Regions from separate parts of the Nitratidesulfovibrio sp. D1 genome, predicted to be linked through region 1. Evidence: predicted binding sites of a transcription regulator. Region 1 holds the regulator's gene; each other region holds the start of a gene.
What was found. Region 1 encodes sigma-54, which starts transcription at its own class of promoters, with help from an activator protein. Its sites were predicted from a motif close to CTGGCACGGNNNNTGCTT; they were not measured.
Positions count from the first base shown of each region.

Region 2: a site for sigma-54 is predicted at 2,839-2,856, ahead of flgB (flagellar basal body rod protein FlgB). Genes of this name have one in related genera too.
Region 3: a site for sigma-54 is predicted at 3,276-3,293, ahead of nifH (nitrogenase iron protein). Genes of this name have one in related genera too.
Region 4: a site for sigma-54 is predicted at 1,825-1,842, ahead of hpsG ((2S)-3-sulfopropanediol dehydratase). Genes of this name have one in related genera too.

Region 1 covers NZ_JBPGNZ010000002.1:100,158-104,987, reverse strand. Annotated here, with positions in the region: gene lptC (LPS export ABC transporter periplasmic protein LptC) at 1-280, shown strand, start outside; gene ACR4XJ_RS03645 (LptA/OstA family protein) at 277-960, shown strand; gene lptB (LPS export ABC transporter ATP-binding protein) at 957-1,682, shown strand; gene rpoN (RNA polymerase factor sigma-54) at 1,975-3,417, shown strand; gene hpf (ribosome hibernation-promoting factor, HPF/YfiA family) at 3,542-4,087, shown strand; gene ACR4XJ_RS03625 (PTS sugar transporter subunit IIA) at 4,097-4,546, shown strand.
Region 2 covers NZ_JBPGNZ010000007.1:162,887-167,716, reverse strand. Annotated here, with positions in the region: gene ACR4XJ_RS14590 (NAD-dependent epimerase/dehydratase family protein) at 327-1,352, shown strand; gene ACR4XJ_RS14585 (tetratricopeptide repeat protein) at 1,760-2,320, opposite strand; gene flgB (flagellar basal body rod protein FlgB) at 2,943-3,353, shown strand; gene flgC (flagellar basal body rod protein FlgC) at 3,353-3,790, shown strand; gene fliE (flagellar hook-basal body complex protein FliE) at 3,810-4,142, shown strand; gene fliF (flagellar basal-body MS-ring/collar protein FliF) at 4,399-4,830, shown strand, end outside.
Region 3 covers NZ_JBPGNZ010000001.1:529,459-534,288, forward strand. Annotated here, with positions in the region: gene nifD (nitrogenase molybdenum-iron protein alpha chain) at 1-1,420, opposite strand, end outside; gene ACR4XJ_RS02220 (P-II family nitrogen regulator) at 1,439-1,813, opposite strand; gene ACR4XJ_RS02225 (P-II family nitrogen regulator) at 1,810-2,160, opposite strand; gene ACR4XJ_RS02230 (hypothetical protein) at 2,150-2,356, shown strand; gene nifH (nitrogenase iron protein) at 2,353-3,183, opposite strand; gene ACR4XJ_RS02240 (homocitrate synthase/isopropylmalate synthase family protein) at 3,694-4,830, shown strand, end outside.
Region 4 covers NZ_JBPGNZ010000003.1:136,929-141,758, forward strand. Annotated here, with positions in the region: gene hpsG ((2S)-3-sulfopropanediol dehydratase) at 1-1,750, opposite strand, end outside; gene thrC (threonine synthase) at 2,168-3,622, opposite strand; gene plsY (glycerol-3-phosphate 1-O-acyltransferase PlsY) at 3,726-4,442, opposite strand; gene ACR4XJ_RS06345 (ribonuclease catalytic domain-containing protein) at 4,556-4,830, opposite strand, start outside.

The sequences.
Region 1 (4,830 bases):
CACCCACGACCGCCACGAACTGTTCGCCAGCCTGATGGTGTACAACGGCACCAGCCGGACCATGTATTTTCCCGAAGGGGCGCGCATAGAGGGCCAGAGCATCTCCGGCAACGCCACCAGGCTGGAATGGGACATGGCCGCCGACGTGCTGCGCGGCAACGACGGGGTGTCGCTGCTGCTCATGCCGCGCGCCGATGCAAGGGCCGGGCAGGGCGCGGCGCAGCCCAAGGCCGCGCCGCAGGGCGCTTCCAAGCCAACCAAGCAGGAGTCCAAGCAATGAAATATACCGGCATCCGCTCCACGCTGTGCGTGGCGCTGCTGTTGACCTTTTCGGCATTCACCGTGGCCCCTGCCGTCGCGGCCGACGCCAAGTCGGGCAGCGCCGTGCGGCCCGCGCGCAATGACGTGCCCACCGCCGTCAAGTCCGACCGCATGCAGTACGACGCCAAGGGCCAGGTGGTGGTCTTCGAGGGCACCGTGTACGTGCAGCGCCCCGACTTCGAGATGTGGGCCGACCGCATCACCCTGCACCTCAAGAAGAAGGCCGCCAGGTCCGGCAAGGACAACGCCGGGGGCGACGCGGCCCAGGGTGGCCAGTCAGGCCAATCAGGAATATCGGGGATGGACGCGGGCGAGATCGACCGCATCGTGGCCGAGCGCAACGTGCGCATGAAGCGCGAGAACCGCACCGGCGAATGCGAGAAGGCCACCTACACCGTGGACACCGCCGTGCTGGTCATGGAAGGTAACCCCGTGCTGCACGAGGGCGACAACAGCATCAAGGGCGAGGTCATCACCTTCTACACCCGCGAGAACCGCAGCGAAGTGCGCGGCTCGTCCACCAAGCGGGTGCAGGCGGTGTTCACCTCGTCCGGCGACGTGAACCCCTTCGGCGAGTCCAAGGACAACGGCAAGGATGCCGCCAAGGACAATGCCAAGGCCAAGGGGGCGGCCCAGTGACCTCGGTGCTGCGCGGAGAGGACCTGCACAAGCAGTTCGGCCAGCGCGAGGTGGTGCGCGGCGTCTCGCTGTCCGTGACCCAGGGCGAGACCGTGGGACTGCTGGGCCCCAACGGCGCGGGCAAGACCACCACTTTCTACATGCTCATCGGCATCATCAAGCCCACTGCGGGAAGGGTGGAGCTTGACGGCCGCGACATCGCCGACTGGCCCCTGCACGAGCGGGCCCGGGTGGGGCTGAGCTACCTGCCGCAGGAAAGCTCCATCTTCCGGCGGCTCACGGTGCGCCAGAACCTGCAAATGATCCTGGAGCACACCGGGCTTTCCAAGGCCGGGCAGAAGGAACGCTCGGACATGCTGCTGGCGGACTTCGGCATCACCCACCTGGCCGATTCCGTGGCCATGCACCTGTCCGGCGGCGAACGGCGTCGCCTGGAGATCGCGCGGTCCATGATCCGCGAGCCCAAGTTCATCCTGCTGGACGAACCCTTCGCGGGCATCGACCCGCTGGCCGTGGACGACATCCAGCAACTGATCACCGGCCTGCGCGACCGGGGCATCGGGGTGCTCATCTCCGACCACAACGTGCGCGAAACCCTGCACATCTGCGACCGGGCCTACCTTGTGCACCAGGGCGAGGTGATCCTGGAGGGCACGCCCGCGCACATCGTGGACAACCCGCGCGCGCGGGACGTGTATCTGGGCGAAGGATTCTCCCTGTAGCGGGCCTGGGCATGCATCGTACGCCAGCGGCGTCCTCCGGTTTCCGGGGGTCGCCGTTTTCGTTTGTCTGACAGGGGGTTGCGCGCATGCGCAATGTTGACCCGCGAATCGGCGACAGCGGTTGCATACTTCTTGCTTCTGTGGCATGGTTCACCTAACCTCTTGGGGAAGGGAACACATTTTCACTGTGGGCCGTTTCTTGCTTGACGCCGCGCGCCGCGTCGCGTCGTCATCTCGTTCGGCCTCAACGCAAGGTGCATAGGGCCTCGAAAGGTCCAGGGGTTGTCCACGCATGGCATTGGAACTCAGACAACAGCTCAAGCTCACCCAGCAACTGGTGATGACGCCGCAACTGCAACAGGCCATCCGGCTGTTGCAGCTTTCGCGGCTGGAGCTTGTCGAGACGGTGCAGCAGGAACTGCTGGAAAACCCGTTTCTGGAGGAAACCCAGGACGAGGGACCGCTGGCCGAGACGCCCGACCAGCGTGACGCCGCCAGCGATCCCGCCACCGCCGCAGATGCCGCCTACGACCGCGAGATTGCCCGCGAGGCCGATTGGGAGGACTACCTGGGCGACTTCGCCAGCACCAGCCGCCAGTCCACGGTGCGCGAATCGGAACTGCCGGAGGAGATGACCTCGTTCGAGGCGCGCTACGCCGCCAAGCCTTCGCTGGAAGGGCACCTGATGTGGCAGTTGCGCCTGTCCTCGCTTACCGAGCGCCAGAAGGACATCGGCGAGGTGATCATCGGCAACATCGCCTCGTCCGGCTACCTGCACGCCACCCTCGACGAAATTGCCGAGATGGCGGGCGTGGCCCCGGCCGAGGTGGAGCCGGTGCTGCACGCCCTGCAACGCTTCGACCCCGTGGGCGTGGCCGCCCGCACCGCGCAGGAATGTCTGCTGGTGCAGATAGAAATGCTGGGCTACACGCGCGACAAGGTGCTGGTGGAACTGGTGCGCGACCACCTGGAAGACCTTGAGAAGCGCCGCTACAAGCCGCTGTTGCGCAAGTTCCGCCTGACCATGGAGGACCTGAAGGAATACCTGGACCTCATCCAGACCCTGGACCCCATGCCCGGCGCCAGCTACGGCGGGAGCGACCCGCAGTTCGTCAGCCCCGACGTGTACGTCTACAGGTACGACGACGACTTCATCATCATGCTCAACGAGGACGGCCTGCCGCACCTGCAACTGAGCACCATGTACGAGCGGTCCGCCGCGGCGGCCGCGTCGGCGGGCGAGCGCGAATATTTCCAGGAAAAGATGCGCTCGGCATCGTGGCTCATCAAGAGCCTGTACCAGCGCCAGCGCACGCTGTACAAGGTGGTGGAATCCATCGTGAAGTACCAGCGGGGCTTTTTCGAGGACGGGGTTTCGCGCCTGAAGCCGCTCATCCTCAAGGACATCGCCGACGACATCGGCATGCACGAATCCACGGTCAGCCGCATCACCACCAGCAAGTACGTGGCCACCCCGCACGGCATCGTGGAGTTGAAGTTCTTCTTCAACAGCGCGCTGGAACTGGACGACGGCAGCCAGGTGGGTTCCGAGAGCGTGAAGGCGCTGATCAAGAAGCTGATCGGCGGCGAAGACCCCAAGGAACCCCTGAGCGACGAGCGCATCGGCGAAATTCTGAAGGAACAGCTCAAAGTCAATATTGCCCGCAGGACCGTTGCGAAGTATCGTACTGCCATGGACATTCCCTCCTCTTCCAAGCGGAAGGAACTGTTCTGACGGCCCGTGCCCCCGCGCCCGACCCGGCGACCAGGGGGGCACCCGTCGCCGGCGGCGCATCCGGCAGCCGCACCCCGCGTGCGGGCCGCGCGCCGCATTCCCCCTCTCACCACTGGAGGAGCGTATGAACATCGCCTTCACCTTCAAGAACTTCGAACCCTCCGACCACCTGAAGAAGTACGCCCGCCGCCGTCTTGAAAAGCTTGGCCGGTTCGTCGGCAAGTCCGCCCTGGACATGCAGGTGAACCTTTCCGTCGACAAGTTCCGCCACAAGGCGGAAGTGCAGATGGCCGGCGACGGGTTCACCCTGTCCGCCGTCGAGCAGTCCGAAGACATGTACGCCACCATCGACCTGGTGCTGGAAAAGCTGGATTCGCAGCTGCGCAAGCAGGTGGAAAAGCAGAAGGACCGCCGCCGCTCCGTCCAGTCCGAAAAGGTGGGCAAGGGCATCGACGTGTTCACCTTCAGCACCATGGGCGAAGGCGAGGACCGCACCATCGTCGGCACCGACCACTTCGCCCCCAAGCCCATGCACGTGGACGAGGCGGCCATGCAGCTCGACCAGGGCGACAACGAATTCTTGGTGTTCCTGAACGCCGAAGTGGAACGCGTGAACATCATCTACCGGCGTCGCAACGGCGATTTCGGCCTTATCGATCCGGTCGTCTAGGCGTCATACATGAGGCTTTCGGAGTATCTTCACGATGATCTGATCCTGCCCGAGCTCTCCGCCGGCACCAAGAAGGAAGTGCTGGCGGAACTCGTGCAGGCCGTGGTGCGGCGGCATCCCGAAGTGGATGCCGCCGTTGCGCTGGGCGTGCTGCAGGACCGCGAGGGCCTGGGCACCACCGGCATCGGCGACGGGGTGGCCATCCCCCACGGCAAGCTGGCGTCCATCGGCGACATCGTGGTGGCCGTGGGGCGCAGCGTGCCCGGCCTGGACTTCGACGCGCTGGACATGAAGCCCTGCCACCTCTTTTTCCTGGTGCTGGCCCCGGAGCAGGTGGCGGGCATGCACCTGCGCATCCTGGCCCACATCTCGCGCCTGCTGAAGGACCCGCAGTTCCGCCGCGCCATGCTCGAGGCGCCGGACGGCGAGGCCTTCCGGGCCATCATGCGGACCACCTGATCCGTGACGCGTGACCCATGACGCGGGCACGCCGGAACGGCGGGGCAGGGCGGTCCTTGGCCGCACCGTCCGCCGTCAGGCCGTAACGCGCATGCTCCACCTGTAACCGCCAGCGTACATCGCAGCGCCCACCGCAACGGCATCCGGCACGGGCCGCCCGAGGAGTCCGCCATGCCCACCAAGGCCACGCCGTCCGACATATCACCCGCCCAGGCGGAGTCCGACGCCGTATCCGTCCCGCTTCCGGCCACCGGCAAAGGCCCGGAAGCACGCGGAGACGCGGC
Region 2 (4,830 bases), on a different contig from region 1:
GGGCCGGAAAGGGGCCGGAGTGGCCGGGTTCGCGGCGCGATGGGCTCCCGGCCCGCCGCGTCCCCTTGCCGCCCCTTTACAGGGTGTGGCGTTGGGAGTAGAAGCGCGCACGTTGCGGTGGTGCGCGGCGAACCCGTCCTTTAGCCGACTGGCCCTTGGCGGCAGCCGACCGGTCTTCGGCGGCAGGCCGGAAGTCCCCCCGCCGCACGGCCGCCGCGCCATGGCGCAACGCCGTCCGGGTCGGCAGTCCTTTGACGCGGCCCCCCGGCGCACGTACAATAGGCATTCCATCCGAAACCGCCACTCCCTTGGGAGGAGACGCCATCATGACCCGTTATACCGCCCTGCTGCGGGAACTGGAAGCCGCCCCCCGCACCTGGCTCGTCACCGGGGTTGCCGGCTTCATCGGCTCGAACCTGCTGGAAACGCTGCTGCTGCACGGGCAGCGGGTGGTGGGGCTGGACAACTTCGCCACCGGCTACCAGCGGAACCTGGACATGGTGCGCGAGATCGTGGGCGCGGACCTGTGGCGCAACTTCCGCTTCAAGGAAGGCGACATCCGCAACCTCGACCACTGCCGCGAAGTGTGCGGGGGCGTGGACCACGTGCTGCACCAGGCCGCCCTGGGCTCCGTGCCGCGCTCCATCGAAGATCCCATCCTGGCCAACGAAAGCAACATTTCGGGCTTCGTGAACATGATGGTGGCCGCCCGCGACGCCGGGGTGAAGACCTTCGTCTACGCCGCGTCCAGTTCCACCTACGGCGACGAACCCACCCTGCCCAAGGTCGAGGACAAGATCGGCAAGCCGCTGTCCCCCTACGCGGTGACCAAGTACGTCAACGAACTGTACGCCGACGTGTTCGCCACCTGCTACGGCATGAAGGCCATCGGCCTGCGCTACTTCAACGTGTTCGGCAGGCGGCAGGACCCCTTCGGCGCGTACGCCGCGGTCATTCCGCAGTGGTTCGCCTCGCTGCTGCGCGGCGAGACCGTGTTCATCAACGGCGACGGCGAGACCAGCCGCGACTTCTGCTACATCGACAACTGCGTGCAGGCCAACCTGCTGGCCGCCACCGCCACCGACGAGGCCGCCCTGAACATGGTGTACAACGTGGCCTTCGGCGAGCGCACCGACCTGAACCAGCTGTTCGACCTGATCCGCGAGGAAGTGAGCCGCCACAAGCCCGAGGCCGCCGACGCCAAACCCGTGCACCGCGAATTCCGCTTCGGCGACGTGCGCCACTCGCTGGCCGACATCAGCCGCGCCCACACCCTGCTGGGCTTCGAGCCCGTCTACAACGTGCGCCAGGGCCTGCGCCTGTCCGGCGACTGGTACGCCGCCAACCTGTAGGCACATTCCGCTGGCACATCCCGCGCGCCGGAAAAAGCAGGGGTGCACGACACACTCATGGAGTGTGTCGTGCACCCCTGCTGCGGCTGTTGACAAACGCAGTTTGTCGGCAGCCCGCCACAAAGGCGCAGGCGGCATTCATTGCCGCCGTGAAGCGCCGGAGTGAGCGTGCCTTTACAACTCCCGCCGGAGGCGGGGTTGTCATCAAACTGATACGGGCGCATGGCACATCCCCCGGGGAGTGCCATGCGCCCGTACTGCGTTTCCGCTCCGTTTCGCCGCCCGAGCGTTGGCAGAATGGCGGCGAAAGGTGATTTTCCGGCCCCTAGCGCCAGCGTCGGGGCCGGAAAATCGTATGGGGAGGGGAGTATCTTGCCGTGGCGGCCGCCTGGCGGCGGCAGGCGCGGCTACCCGATCAGGGCGTACATCTCGCGGGCGTCGGCGTGGTCGGGCGCGCGGTCGAGAATGGTCTCGAGTTCGGCCCGCGCCTCGTCCTTGCGGCCGAGGGAAATCAGGCACCCGGCCAGCGAGAAGCGCACGTTGTCCTTTTCGGGGGAAAGTTCCAGGAAGGCCCGCAGGTGGGCCACCACTTCGTCGATGCGGTCAAGGTGGTAGCCAAGGCGCAGCAGGCCGTTCATGGCCACCAGGTTGCCGGGGTTCATGCCCAGCGCGGCCACGAAGTGGTCGAAGGCCTCGGCGTGCGCGCCGGTTTCCATTTCCACCAGGCCCATGCCCGCCAGCGACTTGTCGTTGGCCTCGATGGCGGCCGCCTTGCGGTACAGCACCAGGGCCGATTCGAGGTTGCCGCGCTGCACGGCGATGGTGGCGAGCCCGAGGTACGGGTCCGGATGCACGCCGTTGCTTCCGGCGGCCTTGCGGTAGTATTCCTCAGCCTTTTCCAGGTCACCCATGAAAAGGTAGCACTCGCCCAGTTCCTTGTTGATTTCGTAATCGAGATGGTTGCTCATGTTCTCCCCTCCATGCCGTAAGGCATTTCGCTTCTGGGTCGCCCCGCGCTGCGCGGGGCGGGCGCCTTTGCTGGCGGCGCCGGAGCGGTTCGCCCGTCGGTTTCGCGAACGCTCCCGGGAAAGCTGTGCCCATGTCCTCCGCCAAGCACGATGCGTGCCATTGCTGGCTGCGGAGTTTTCGTGGGCGCCACGGGCATAGCAAACCGCATGCCACGTCATTTTGACGGAACAGGGCTGAGCGCGCAACACATGAACATATAAGAAGTATTTACAATCGTTAAGCCGGATGGCGGCCAAGCCCGCCCCGCGCTCTCCACCGGGTGCGGGGGCACAAAGCGCCGGTTTGCCGTCCCCCTGTTCGGCGCGGGGGGCAAATCCTGCCGCCATGGCCTGCATGATGACGACGCCGCCCGGCCATCCGCGAGATGGACGGGCGGCGTCGTCATTCCGGCGGGCCAGGGCCGGTGAAAATGGCGCTTTTTACATGCAACCATTTTGAATGAAAAAAATTCCATGCACTGGAACGCCTCTTGCTCAACGGGGGGTGCATCCACGGGCCGCACCGGCGGCCACCACCCCCCGCGCGGCGCACGCCCCGGGGGCGAACGGGGAGGAATCCCGCATGAAAAGCCTGTACGAAACGCATGTGAACCTTGTCGGCAAGGTCATGGACATGCAGCTTCAGCGTCAGAATGTCGTCATGAGCAACATCGCCAACGTCCGGACGCCCGGCTACAAGCCGCGCGAACTGGAGTTCGAGAAGCAGTTGCAGGCGGCGCTGGGGCTGGACGCCAAGGGGCGGATGACCCGCACCGAGGAAAACCACATGCCCTCCGAGTTCAGTCCCGACGGGTTCAACGCCGACTGGGAAAAGGCGGCCAAGCCGCGCGTCATCCACGGCGAAGACCGCGTGAACCTGGACAAGGAAATGGCCAAGATGGCCAAGAACTCGCTGCACTACACCGCCCTCTCCACCGTCATTCGCGGCAACTTCGAGGGCGTCAAGAACATCATACAGGAAGGGCAGAAGTAATGGACTTCATGACCGCCATCGACATCGGCGCTTCCGCGCTCAACGCGGAGCGCACGAACATGAACATCATCTCGATGAACCTGGCCAACGTGAAGACCACCCGCACCGAGCAGGGCGGTCCCTACCGGCGCAAGAGCACCATCATGGCGGCGCAGGACATCGACGACCCCTTCTCCAAGCACATGCAGGGCGCGCTGGACCGCGAACTGAAAGGCGTGCGGGTGATGCACGTGGCCACCGACTCGCGCCCCCTCAAGCGCGTGTACGAGCCCGGCCACCCCGACGCGGACCAGGACGGCTTCGTCTCTTACCCGGACATCAACGTGGTGGAGGAAATGGCCAACCTGATGACCGCCCAGCGCGGCTACGAGGCCAACGTGACCACCATCGACACCGTGAAGGCCATGTACACCAAAGCGTTGGAAATCAGTCGCTAGGCTGTAGGGAGACACGGTCATGAGCATCCAGGCAGTAGGGCTGAAGGCGTATTCCAACGCCCTCGGCAACTTCATGAAGGCCGAACAGGCCACCCGCGCCACCGCCGCGCCCACGGCCTCGGGCGTCCAGGCCAGGTCGTTCACCAACACGCTTTCCGAGTCGCTGACCAAGGTCAACGACATGCAGACCGAAAAGTCGCAGATGATCCAGGCGTTCGCGTCCGGCGAAACCCAGAACGTGCACGAACTGATGATCACCCTGCAGAAGGCCGGTCTTGCCGTGAACATGACCTCCGCCGTGCGGAACAAGGTCATGGAGGCGTACAAGGAACTCAGCCGCATCCAATTCTAGGGCATTCGGCCCTTCCCGCCGCTGCCTTCGTCAGCCGGCGCGGTTCATTCGGTCACGCACGGAAGAGTGCGCTCCCTTCATGAACCGCTTGGCTTCCTCGGCAGGCGACGGGAATCATCCGAATGCCCCGGCGTGGTGCCTCCCGCCGGAGAACGAAAATCCGACCACGCCAGGGGCCCGGCTCTAGCCCCCCGCATCACGCAGCGCACAGCAGTCCAGAGACCACTCGCCAGAGACGATTCCGGAGGAAGAACACATGGCTCCCGCTCTCGCAGACGTCGTCCAGAAGGCCAAGGGCTTCTGGGCGCGCATTTCCACCTCGCAGCGCATCTTCATCGCCGGTCTGGGCGTGGCGGTCGTGGCCGTGTTCTTCGGCTTGGTGTTCTGGATCAACCAGCCGGACTACCGGGTGCTGTACTCCAACCTGCCGCCCGAGGACGCCAGCCGCGTCGTCAAGATGCTGCAAGCCGACAAGGTGGCGTACAAGCTGGAGAACGGCGGGGCCACGGTCACCGTGCCCGCCGACAAGGTGTACGACCTGCGGCTGAAGGTGGCCGGCGAAGGCGGCCTGGTGGGCCAGGGCATCGGCTTCGAGATCTTCGACCAGGTCAAGGTGGGCCAGACCGACTTCGTGCAGAAGATCAACTACCAGCGCGCCCTGCAGGGCGAACTTTCGCGCACCATCTCG
Region 3 (4,830 bases), on a different contig from region 1:
AGAACACGTCGGGCTTCAGCAGTTCGATCAGCTTGTCGGCCTCGTACTGGTTCAGGTCGTCGATGACGAGGGTGTTGGACTCCATCTGGGGCATCATCCCTTCGTAATCCTTGAAGGTAAAGCCTTCCTCGGCGAGGCGCTTCAGGTCTTCGTCGGACTTGCGCGGGGCGAAGCGGGTGGCGTCCGGCTCGACCTCGATTTCCTCGATGTTGCGGCTGTCGGCGTCCACCTTGATGGTGGGCATCACCTTGCGGCCTTCGTAGTCGTCGCGGTGGGCGAACTCGTACCCGGCGGCGATGGTCTTCATGCCCATTTCGGTGAACAGGTCCTGGTAGTGGTGGGCGCGCGAGCCGCCCACGAACAGCATGGCCGTCTTGCCCTCGGTGAAGGGCCGCACGTCTTCCAGGGCTGCGTGCACGGCGGGCATTTCCTCGGCGATGACCGCTTCCACCCGGTCGATGAGCTGCTTGTCGCCGAAGTACTGGGCGATCTTGCGCAGCGACTTGGCGGAGGATTCGGCCCCGATGAAGTTCACCTTGATCCACGGGATGCCGTACTTGGTCTCCATCATTTCGGCCACGTAGTTGATGGACCGGTGGCACATGACGGCGTTGAGGTCGGCCTGGTGGGCGGTGGCGAACTGCTCGTAGGTGGAGTTGCCGCTGAAGGTGGACACCAGGGTGATGCCGCACTTTTCCAGCACGCGCTCCAGTTCGAAGGCGTCGCCGCCGATGTTGTACTCGCCCAGCATGTTGATCTTGTAGTCGCCGAGCTTGGGGGTATCGTCCTCGCCCACCACGTGGGTGAATATCTGGTTGTTGGCGATGTGGTGCCCGGCGGACTGCGAGACGCCCTTGTACCCTTCGCAGCTGAAGGCGAAGATGTTGATGCCGAGCTTCTCCTTCATCTTGCGGGCCACGGCGTGGATGTCGTCGCCGATGAGGCCCACGGGACAGGTGGCGAAGATGGCAATGGCCTTGGGGTGGAAGGTGTCGTAGGCCTCCTGGATGGCCGCCGCCAGCTTCTTTTCGCCGCCGAAGATGATGTCCTCGTCCTGCATGTCCGTGGAGAAGGCGTAGGGCATGAAGTTCTCGGACGAATCGAACGGGGCCTTGGTCTGGTTGCGGCGGGTGAGCCACGAGTAGAACCCGCAGCCGATGGGCCCGTGCGTGATGTTCACGATGTCGCGGGTGGGGCCCAGGATGACGCCCTTGCACCCCGCGTAGGTGCAGCCGCGCATGGTGATGATGCCGGGGGTGGTGCGCACGTTGGCCTGCACCTCGGGCACCACGTCGCCGTCCTTCACGTCGTTGATGACGATCTGCTTGGCGCGCTTGCGGGCGACCTTGGTGGGATACTTCCTGAGCAGTTCTTCCTTGACGGTCGCGACGTCCGGGATGCTCTTGTGCTTCAGTGCCATGGTGTCCTCTCCTGACCGCTAGAGTATGGCTTTATCGCCGTGCTCGGCGGTTCTCACACGGTGGGCTTCCGGAACGGCGGTGACGAAGATCTTGCCGTCGCCGGGCTTGCCCGTCTGGTTTGCCTTGATGAGGGCCTCGACCACATCGCCGACCTGGTCGTCGGGCACCACCACGGTGACCACGCGCTTGGAATACAGCCTGCCCTTTTCGCCGAGCAGTTCCACGGCCTCTTCGAACCCTTCCCTGGCGCCTTCCAGCAGGTCGCTGCTGACCAGCCCCTTGCCCCGGCCGAAGGCCTCGTGGGCGTAGAAGCCGTTCACGCCCGCCTCGGTCAGCGCCTTCTTGGTCTGGTTCATCTTGTTCAGGCGCACTACGGCCATGATCTCCTTCATGCGGCGGCCTCCTCGACATCGGGTTCCTTCACGCCGGAGCTGATGGTGTAGACCTCTTCCACCGGGGTGACGAAGATCTTGCCGTCGCCGAAGGCGCCCTTGGCGCCGGTGCGGGCCGCGTGCATGATGGTGTCGATGACGAACTGCTTCTCGCCGGCCTTCACCACGCTGATCAGCAGGGTCTTGGGAATCTCGTCGTAGGTGATCTCGCCGATCTTGATGCCGCGCTGCTTGCCGCGCCCGGCCACGGACATCTTGGTCACGGCCGGGAAACCGGCGGCCATGAGGGCGGCCAGCACGTCGTCGGATTTTTCGGGTCTCACGATGGCACGAACCATGATCATCATCGCCGTTCTCCTTCAGATTTGGTGGCAGTCGTCTGTTGGGTTCTCATCAGGCGCTGTTTCCGAACGAGGAATTCCGTTCGTCGGCAAGGAAAACGAGTCTGGCATGGAGGGAGCATACTCTTATCGTATTCGACCGGAATGCCAGACGATGTTTGACGCAGCCGACGGGCGGAAGAACAGTTCGGAACCGGCCTAGGCTTCGAACAGGCCGTAATCCATCAGCAGCTTTTCCAGTTCCGCGATCTGGAGGGGCTTCGGCACCACGAACATCTTGTTCTCGTCGATGGCTTTCGCCAGGTTGCGGTAGTGCTGGGCCTGCCCGTGTTCGGGGGAGAACTCGATGACGGTCTGGCGGTGGATTTCGGCGCGCTGCACCTGGTTGTCGCGCGGGACGAAGTAGATCATCTGGGTGCCGATCTTGCGGGCCAGTTCCTCGATCATTTCCTTTTCGTTGTCCACGTTGCGCGAGTTGCAGATGAGGCCGCCAAGGCGCACCGCGCCCGATTCGGCGTACTTCATGATGCCCTTGCAGATGTTGTTGGCCGCGTACATGGCCATCATCTCGCCGGAACACACGATGTAGATTTCCTCGGCCTTGCCGTCGCGGATGGGCATGGCGAAGCCGCCGCACACCACGTCGCCGAGCACGTCGTAGAACACGTAGTCCAGCTTCTGGTCTTCCTCGTACGCGCCGAGGGATTCCAGCATATTGATGGAGGTGATGATGCCGCGCCCCGCACAGCCCACGCCCGGTTCGGGACCGCCCGATTCCACGCAGAGGGTGGTGGAGTAGCCCTGCTTGCGGATATCATCGAGTTCCACGTCCTCGCCCTCGTCCCGCAGGGTGTCGAGCACCGACTTCTGGGCCAGGCCGCCCAGCAGCAGGCGGGTGGAGTCGGCCTTGGGGTCGCAGCCCACGACCATGACCTTGCGGCCCAGGGCTTCCGCGAGACCCGCGACGGTGTTCTGCGTGGTCGTGGACTTGCCGATGCCGCCCTTGCCGTAGATGGCCACCTTTCTCATGATATCCTCCTGAAGATTCACGCCCGGCCGGGGTGTTGGATTGGCCGGGGTGCGTTCGCCGTGACTGGCGTGCCCATGCAACGACACGCATAGGGCAAACCCCGTGCCAGTGCGGGCCATTTGCGCCAACAATCCGGCATGACAGCGGTTTTCAGGGTGGAGGACCAGGGCTTCGCGCACGGGACGCTACACGCATGCAGCGACCATTTTGTCGCATGCGACAAATACGTGGTCCGCGACATGACGCGGGATGGCCGGGGCGCGGTCCATGGACAGCCGGGCGGGGGGGCAGCACGATACAGGGCGAAACGACCGGCACGCCGAAGGAAAAACCCGTGCCGGCCCCCTCGCCGGTGCGGGTTGGCCCCGGATTGGCACAGGATCGCACAGGATTGGCACCGACAATGCAATGAGGGAGGCGCACCGGTTCACGCGGAGGTCCGCCCCGCCCCCTTTCTCCGCCGCGACCCGCGCGGGCGGGGCGGCTCCGCCTATCTACACGGAGGCCCCATGCTGCTCGACACCACCCTGCGCGAAGGGGAACAGTCCTTCGGCACCTACCTGTCCATGGCGGACCGGGAGCGCATCCTGCGCGGCCTTGCGGCCGTGGGCGTGCCGGAGGCCGAGGTGGGCTGGGCCGGGCGCGAGGACCTCGGGGACATGCTGGCCCTGGCGGCCCGCGTGGCCCCCGGCCTTGCCGCCGCCGCATGGTGCCGTTGCCGCCCGGAAGACCTGCGCGCCGCCGCGGCCTGCGGGGCGCGGCGAGTGTGCGTGGGCGTGCCCGTTTCCGACGCGCATCTGGCCCGGCGGCTGGGCGTGGGCAGGCCCGCCCTGCTCGACCTGCTGGCAGCCACCCTGGCCGAGGCGCGCGCCCTGGGCATCGACCACGTGACCGTGGGCATGGAGGACGCCTCGCGCGCGGACCGCGACTTCGTGTCCGCCGTGGCGCGCCATGCCGCCGCGCACGGGGCGCACCGGGTGCGCCTGAGCGACACGGTGGGGCTGTTCACCCCGCTGGAGGTGGCGGAGGTGGTGCGCGGGCTGCGCGCCGCGCTGGACGCGGCCTGCCACGGCGGCACGGCCCCGCGCGCGCGCCGGGTGTCCATCGGCGCCCATTTCCACAACGACTGCGGCATGGCCACGGCCAACGCGCTCACCGCCCTGGAGTGCGGGGCGGATTGCGCCGACGTGTCCATACTGGGCCTTGGCGAGCGGGCCGGGGTGGCCCGGCTGGAAGAACTGGCCGCCGCCCTGGTGGTGCGCGGCCGGGCCCGGTTCGACCTTTCTCCCCTGCCCGGCCTGTGCGGCCACGTGGCCCAGGCCGCGTCCCTGTCCGTGCCGCGCCACTGGCCCGTGGCCGGGCGCGACATCTTCGCCGTGGAAAGCGGGCTGCATGCCCACGGCGTGCGGCGCGACCCCAGCCTGTTCGAGCCGTTTCCGCCGGACCTGGTGGGCGGCAGCCGCCGGTTGGGCGTGGGCCGCAAGAGCGGCGCGGCCGCCGTGGCCGCCGCCCTGGCCGAATTGTCCATCCTGCCGCCGCCCCCTGCGCTGCCCGCCATCGTCGAGGCGGTGCGCGAGCTTTCCGCCACCCTGCGCCGTCCGCTGACCCCGGCGGAACTGGTTCACGTGGCGGGGGTGGCGGGGGCA
Region 4 (4,830 bases), on a different contig from region 1:
GGAATTCGAAGTACGAGAAGTCCACGCCGCCCGCGATCTTCGGCGATTGCAGGTCCTTGCAGTCCTCCACGCACAGGTCGTGCAGCACCGAGGCAAAGGGCGAGGCGAAGTGCTGCGGCCGCAGGCAGTCCACCACGTACTGCTGGGTGAAGGCCTTGGACAGCAGGTTCATGTGCTGGGCCTTGTAGGCTTCCCAGAATTGTTCCCAGGTGGCGAAGGTGGCGGGGTCGCCGGTTTCCAGGCCGATCAGGTCGTCCTGCCCGTACTTCAGCATCCGCCCGTTGTGCATGGTCATTTCCATGGCCGTGGCGAAGTTGATGTACACGCAGCCGGAGGTGTAGGTGTCGCGGTTGGGCATGCGCGCCTCGGTGCAGCCCGACACGGCGTAGTCCAGGGCGTCACGGAAGGGCGCGCCCTTGGCCACGTACAGCGGAATCACTTCCTCGTCGTTGATCAGTTTGGGAAAGCCGGAGCCGTCCTTGATGGTCTCGGCCACCTCGTACAGGAAGCGTTCCGGCGAGCGGGAGTGGATGCGGGCGGCCAGGTCCGGGTAGTTCAGCGGGAATTCGCGCTTGGAGCGCAGGAACAGGTAGGTCAGGTCGTTGGTGGCGTCCTTGCCGTCCGGGGTCTGGCCGCCGATGGTCACGGCCTCCCAGTGGGCGTAGCCTTCGTTGAATTCGTTGCCGGTGGGGTTGATGTACAGGTCGATGAACTGCGCCATCTCCACCCACATGCACTCCAGAAGCTCCATGGCGCCTTCCTCGGTGATGCGGCCCTCGGCAAGGTCTTTCGCGTAGTAGGGGTGGAAGTACTGGTCCATGCGCCCGTTGGAGATGATGGCGCTGGACTTCTGCTCGATGCGCGAGAACATCTGCACGAACCATTGCGATTGCACGGCCTCGTGAAAGGTGCGCGCGGGATGGGCGGGCACGTGGTCGCAGATGGCGGCAAGGCGCAGCAGTTCCCGCTTGCGCGCGGGGTTCCTTTCGGCGGCGGCCTGCGCGCGGGCGAGGTCGGCGTGGCGTCCGGCCCAGATCATGAAGGCGTCGCACACGATGACCATGGCTTCCAGGAAGGGCTTCTTCTCCCGGTTGTCGATGGGGCTGTCCGGGTCCAGCCGCGCCATGCGGGCCAGCATTTCGGCCTTGATGTCCAGCATGCCGCGCGTGAGCACCTTTTCGTAGTCGTGCACCCATTGCAGGGCGGAACGGTAGGACGAGGTCTCGCTGACCACGAACTTGGACTTCAGGCCCGAGGCGTCGGTGTAGGTGACGTTGCGCAACTCTTCGGGCAGGGCGCCGTTGAGGTGCTCGTGGTAGGTCTTGCCTTCCCAGTAGGGGGCGATTTCGTCGAGAATGATGGCGATGTCCGCGTCCGAGATGCGGAACGGGCTCTTGGCGCGGTTCGGCAGGTCGCGCATGACCACGCCGTAGAAGTCGCCGTCGATTTCCGGGTACAGGATGCCGTAGCGGCCGAACTGTCCGGCCCGACCCGCGATGAGCTGGCCGGGGGTGATGTACACGGTCATCTTCTCGGCGCAGTTCTTCAGCGCCTTGGCCCAGCGCAGGGCCAGCAACTGGCCCTCGGTGGCGCGCATGGACTCGGTGAAGTAGCGGGCGCGCTCCACGTCGATGAACGGAACCTGGTACTGGAAGGTCTCGAGAATGGAGTAGACGCGCTCGCGCCCGGTCTTGTCCGGTTCCGGGTTCTGCAGGCGCACTTCCTGGGGGGACAGGCAGCAGGTGGTCATCAGGGTTCTCCCGGGGCATGGCCCGTGTGAGGTTGGCTGCGAATGCACGGCACATGCATGAACTGCGATGGCCTAAGCATCGAGCGTGCCACCTGCGGAAAGAAAGTGAATCCGGCGTATTGAAATTCTTTCGTGACCGCGCGGCGAGCCGGGGCCACCATGCGGAACGTTGCAGAAATGCGCCGGTCTTGAAGCGTTTCCATTGTATTTCAGTGTGATGAAGGAAATTGTGCAGAATGGCACAAGGCGGCGGCGTCGCAAAAATGCATCGCCATCTGCGGGCCTTGTCCGGCAGCACACCGCCGGAGACGGCGGGGGCATGCATGAAAAGCGCGGCGCACGGAGTTCTTCCGTGCGCCGCGCCGTATTCGCGGATGTGTCGGAAACCCGCGGGACGCGTGGCTCCGCGTGGCGGCGTTACGCCTTTCTCGCCAGGCCCAGCCGGGCCACCACGGCCTCGGCGGCGGCCAGGGTGTACGCCTCGGGCGACAGGCGGGCCTTGTCCTCGGGGCTGACCACCAGCGCGGGCGCGTTGGCAAGGGCGGGGTCCGGGGTCACGCCGTACTCGGGCGGGAAACTGTTGGTGAAGTACATGTCCTGGAAGCCCGCGAACTTCAGGCTGTGCGCCGTGGCGTCGAGCACGGCGTGCTCGTCGGGCGAGACCAGGCCCAGCTCCCTGGCCTTGATCAGCCCGGCCAGGCATTCGCCGCCCTGGGTGCAGGCGATGTGCCCGTGGCGGTTGCCCCGGATCATGGCGTCCATGATCTCCTGCTCGGTCACCTGCACCACGGAGAAGGCGCGCTCGCCGCCCTCCGCGATGAACCTGTCGGCCAGCGCCTTCACGCGGGGGAAGGACACCGGGTTGCCGATCATGGCGGCCTGGGCCACGCTGGGCTGCACGGTGACGGGGGCGTAGCTGCGTTTCGCCGGGTCCGGCTGGCTGTAGTAGCGCCACACCGGGTCGGCATGGTGCGACTGCACGCCGATGACCCGGGGCAGGCCGTCGATGACGCCGAGGCGCAGCAGCTTCAGGAAGCCCGCCATGACCGCGGTGATGTTGCCCGCGTTGCCGATGGGCACGAACACGCACCGGCCCTTCATGTCCCAGCCGTACCACTGGGCCACCTCGAAGGCGTAGGATTCCTGGCCCAGGATGCGCCAGCTGTTCTTGGAATTCAGCAGGGCCACCCGGTAGTTTTCGGCCAGGTGTTCGACCACCTTCATGCAGTCGTCGAACACGCCGGGAATCTCCAGCACCGTGGCCCCGCTGCCCAGCGGCTGCGAAAGCTGCTGCGGGGTGACCTTGCCGTGGGGCAGCAGCACCACCGACTTCACCGGCCCGCCCACGTACGAGGCGTACAGCGCGGCGGCGGCGGAGGTGTCGCCGGTGGAGGCGCACACGGTGAGCACCTCGTCCCAGCCGTGCTTGCGCACCAGCGCCTTCAGGTAGCTGAACGCGCAGGCCATGCCCCGGTCCTTGAACGATGCGCTGGGGTTCTGCCCGTCGTTCTTGAAGGCGAAGGGGATGCCCACGGCGTCGCGCAGGGCGGGGGCCGCCTCCACGATGGGGGTGTTGCCCTCGCCCAGGTACACGATATCCTCTTCTTCCAGCACCGGGGCCATCAGCTCATAGAAGCGGAAGATGCCGCGCAGGGCGGTGGTGCGGGTGGCGGCGCGGGCGTCGAACAGGGCGCGCCATTCAGGCCCGGTGCGCAGGGCCGCCAGCCTGTCGAAATCGAGGTCTTCGAGCAGGTACACCCCGCCGCAGCCGGGGCAGGTGTACAGCAGTTCGTCGATGCCGCGGCGCTCTCCGCAGCCGAGGCAGACGTACTCCATCCGCGTGCGCGCGGACGGAAAGTCGTGGCTGGACATGGAACTGGGCATGGGGCCGGTCTCCTTGGAATCGTGCACTGCGGTCATGTTGCGGCGTCGCGCCGTCATGCGCGGGGCATGCCGGGGCGCGAGGCCCGAAAAACTACTTCTCCGGCGCGGAGGCGGGTTCCGCGCGGCCTTCGGGGCCGTGCGCGGCGCAGCCGCACCCGCAGGGGGCCTGCCCGCCTGCCGGATCGGCCGGAGCGGGGTCGCAACCGCTGCCTGCCGCGTCATGGTGCTTCTTCTGCCAGGGTTTTTCCTCGCCGCGCGCCAGCCGCCCGATGTTCTCGCGGTGGCTCCAGTACACCAGGGCCATGACCACCAGCGCCAGCGGCAGCAGCTTCCACTTGCCGTAGATCAGCAGGAACACGGGCAGGGCCGTGACCAGGGTCAGCGAGCCCAGCGAGACGAAGCCCGAGCGCCAGATGACCAGCAGGCAGGCGATGCCCGCCAGCACCAGTTGCCAGAAGGCCAGCGGAATGAACACGCCCACCGTGGTGGCCACCGCCTTGCCCCCCTTGAAGCCCAGGAAGCAGGAATGCAGGTGGCCCAGCAGGGCGGCCAGCGCCGTCAGGCTGTGGAACAACGTGGAATCGCTGAACGACAGGGCGATGGCCACGGGCAGCGCGCCCTTCAGCGCGTCGCAGACCAGGGTGGCCACGCCCCATTTGGCGCCGCACAGCCGGGCCACGTTGGTGGCCCCCACGTTGCGGCTGCCGCCGGTGCGCGGGTCCACCCCGCAGAAGGTGCGGGCGAACACCAGCCCGAAGGGGATGGAGCCCATGACGTAGGCGATGGCGATCCAAAGCAGGTTACCCATCATGATCGTGCCTCCTGCGGGGGCTGGGTGGGTGGAATGTCGTGGTGGCGGCCACCGGGGGCCGGGCGCGTCGTCCCTGCCGGGGCGCGGCGCCCGCCGGGATCACAATGCCGTCACTCTTCTTCCGCGTCCAGTATCTGGATTTCGTTGTTCAGGGGGTGGATCTTGCCCACCCGCACCCGGAAGTGCTGGCCGGGGTTCACCTTGTCCCCGAAGGTGGAGCGCCGCCCGCGCAGGAACAGCTGTTCGCGCGGCAGGCTGACGGTGACGAAGGCGTCGTTCTCTTCCGTGACCACGGCGTGCCACCACGTCTTGTCGCCCTTCTGGCGAAAGTGCAGCAGCTTCCAGTAGCGCGGGCGGAAGCGCTGCACCTGCCCGGCCGCGTCCA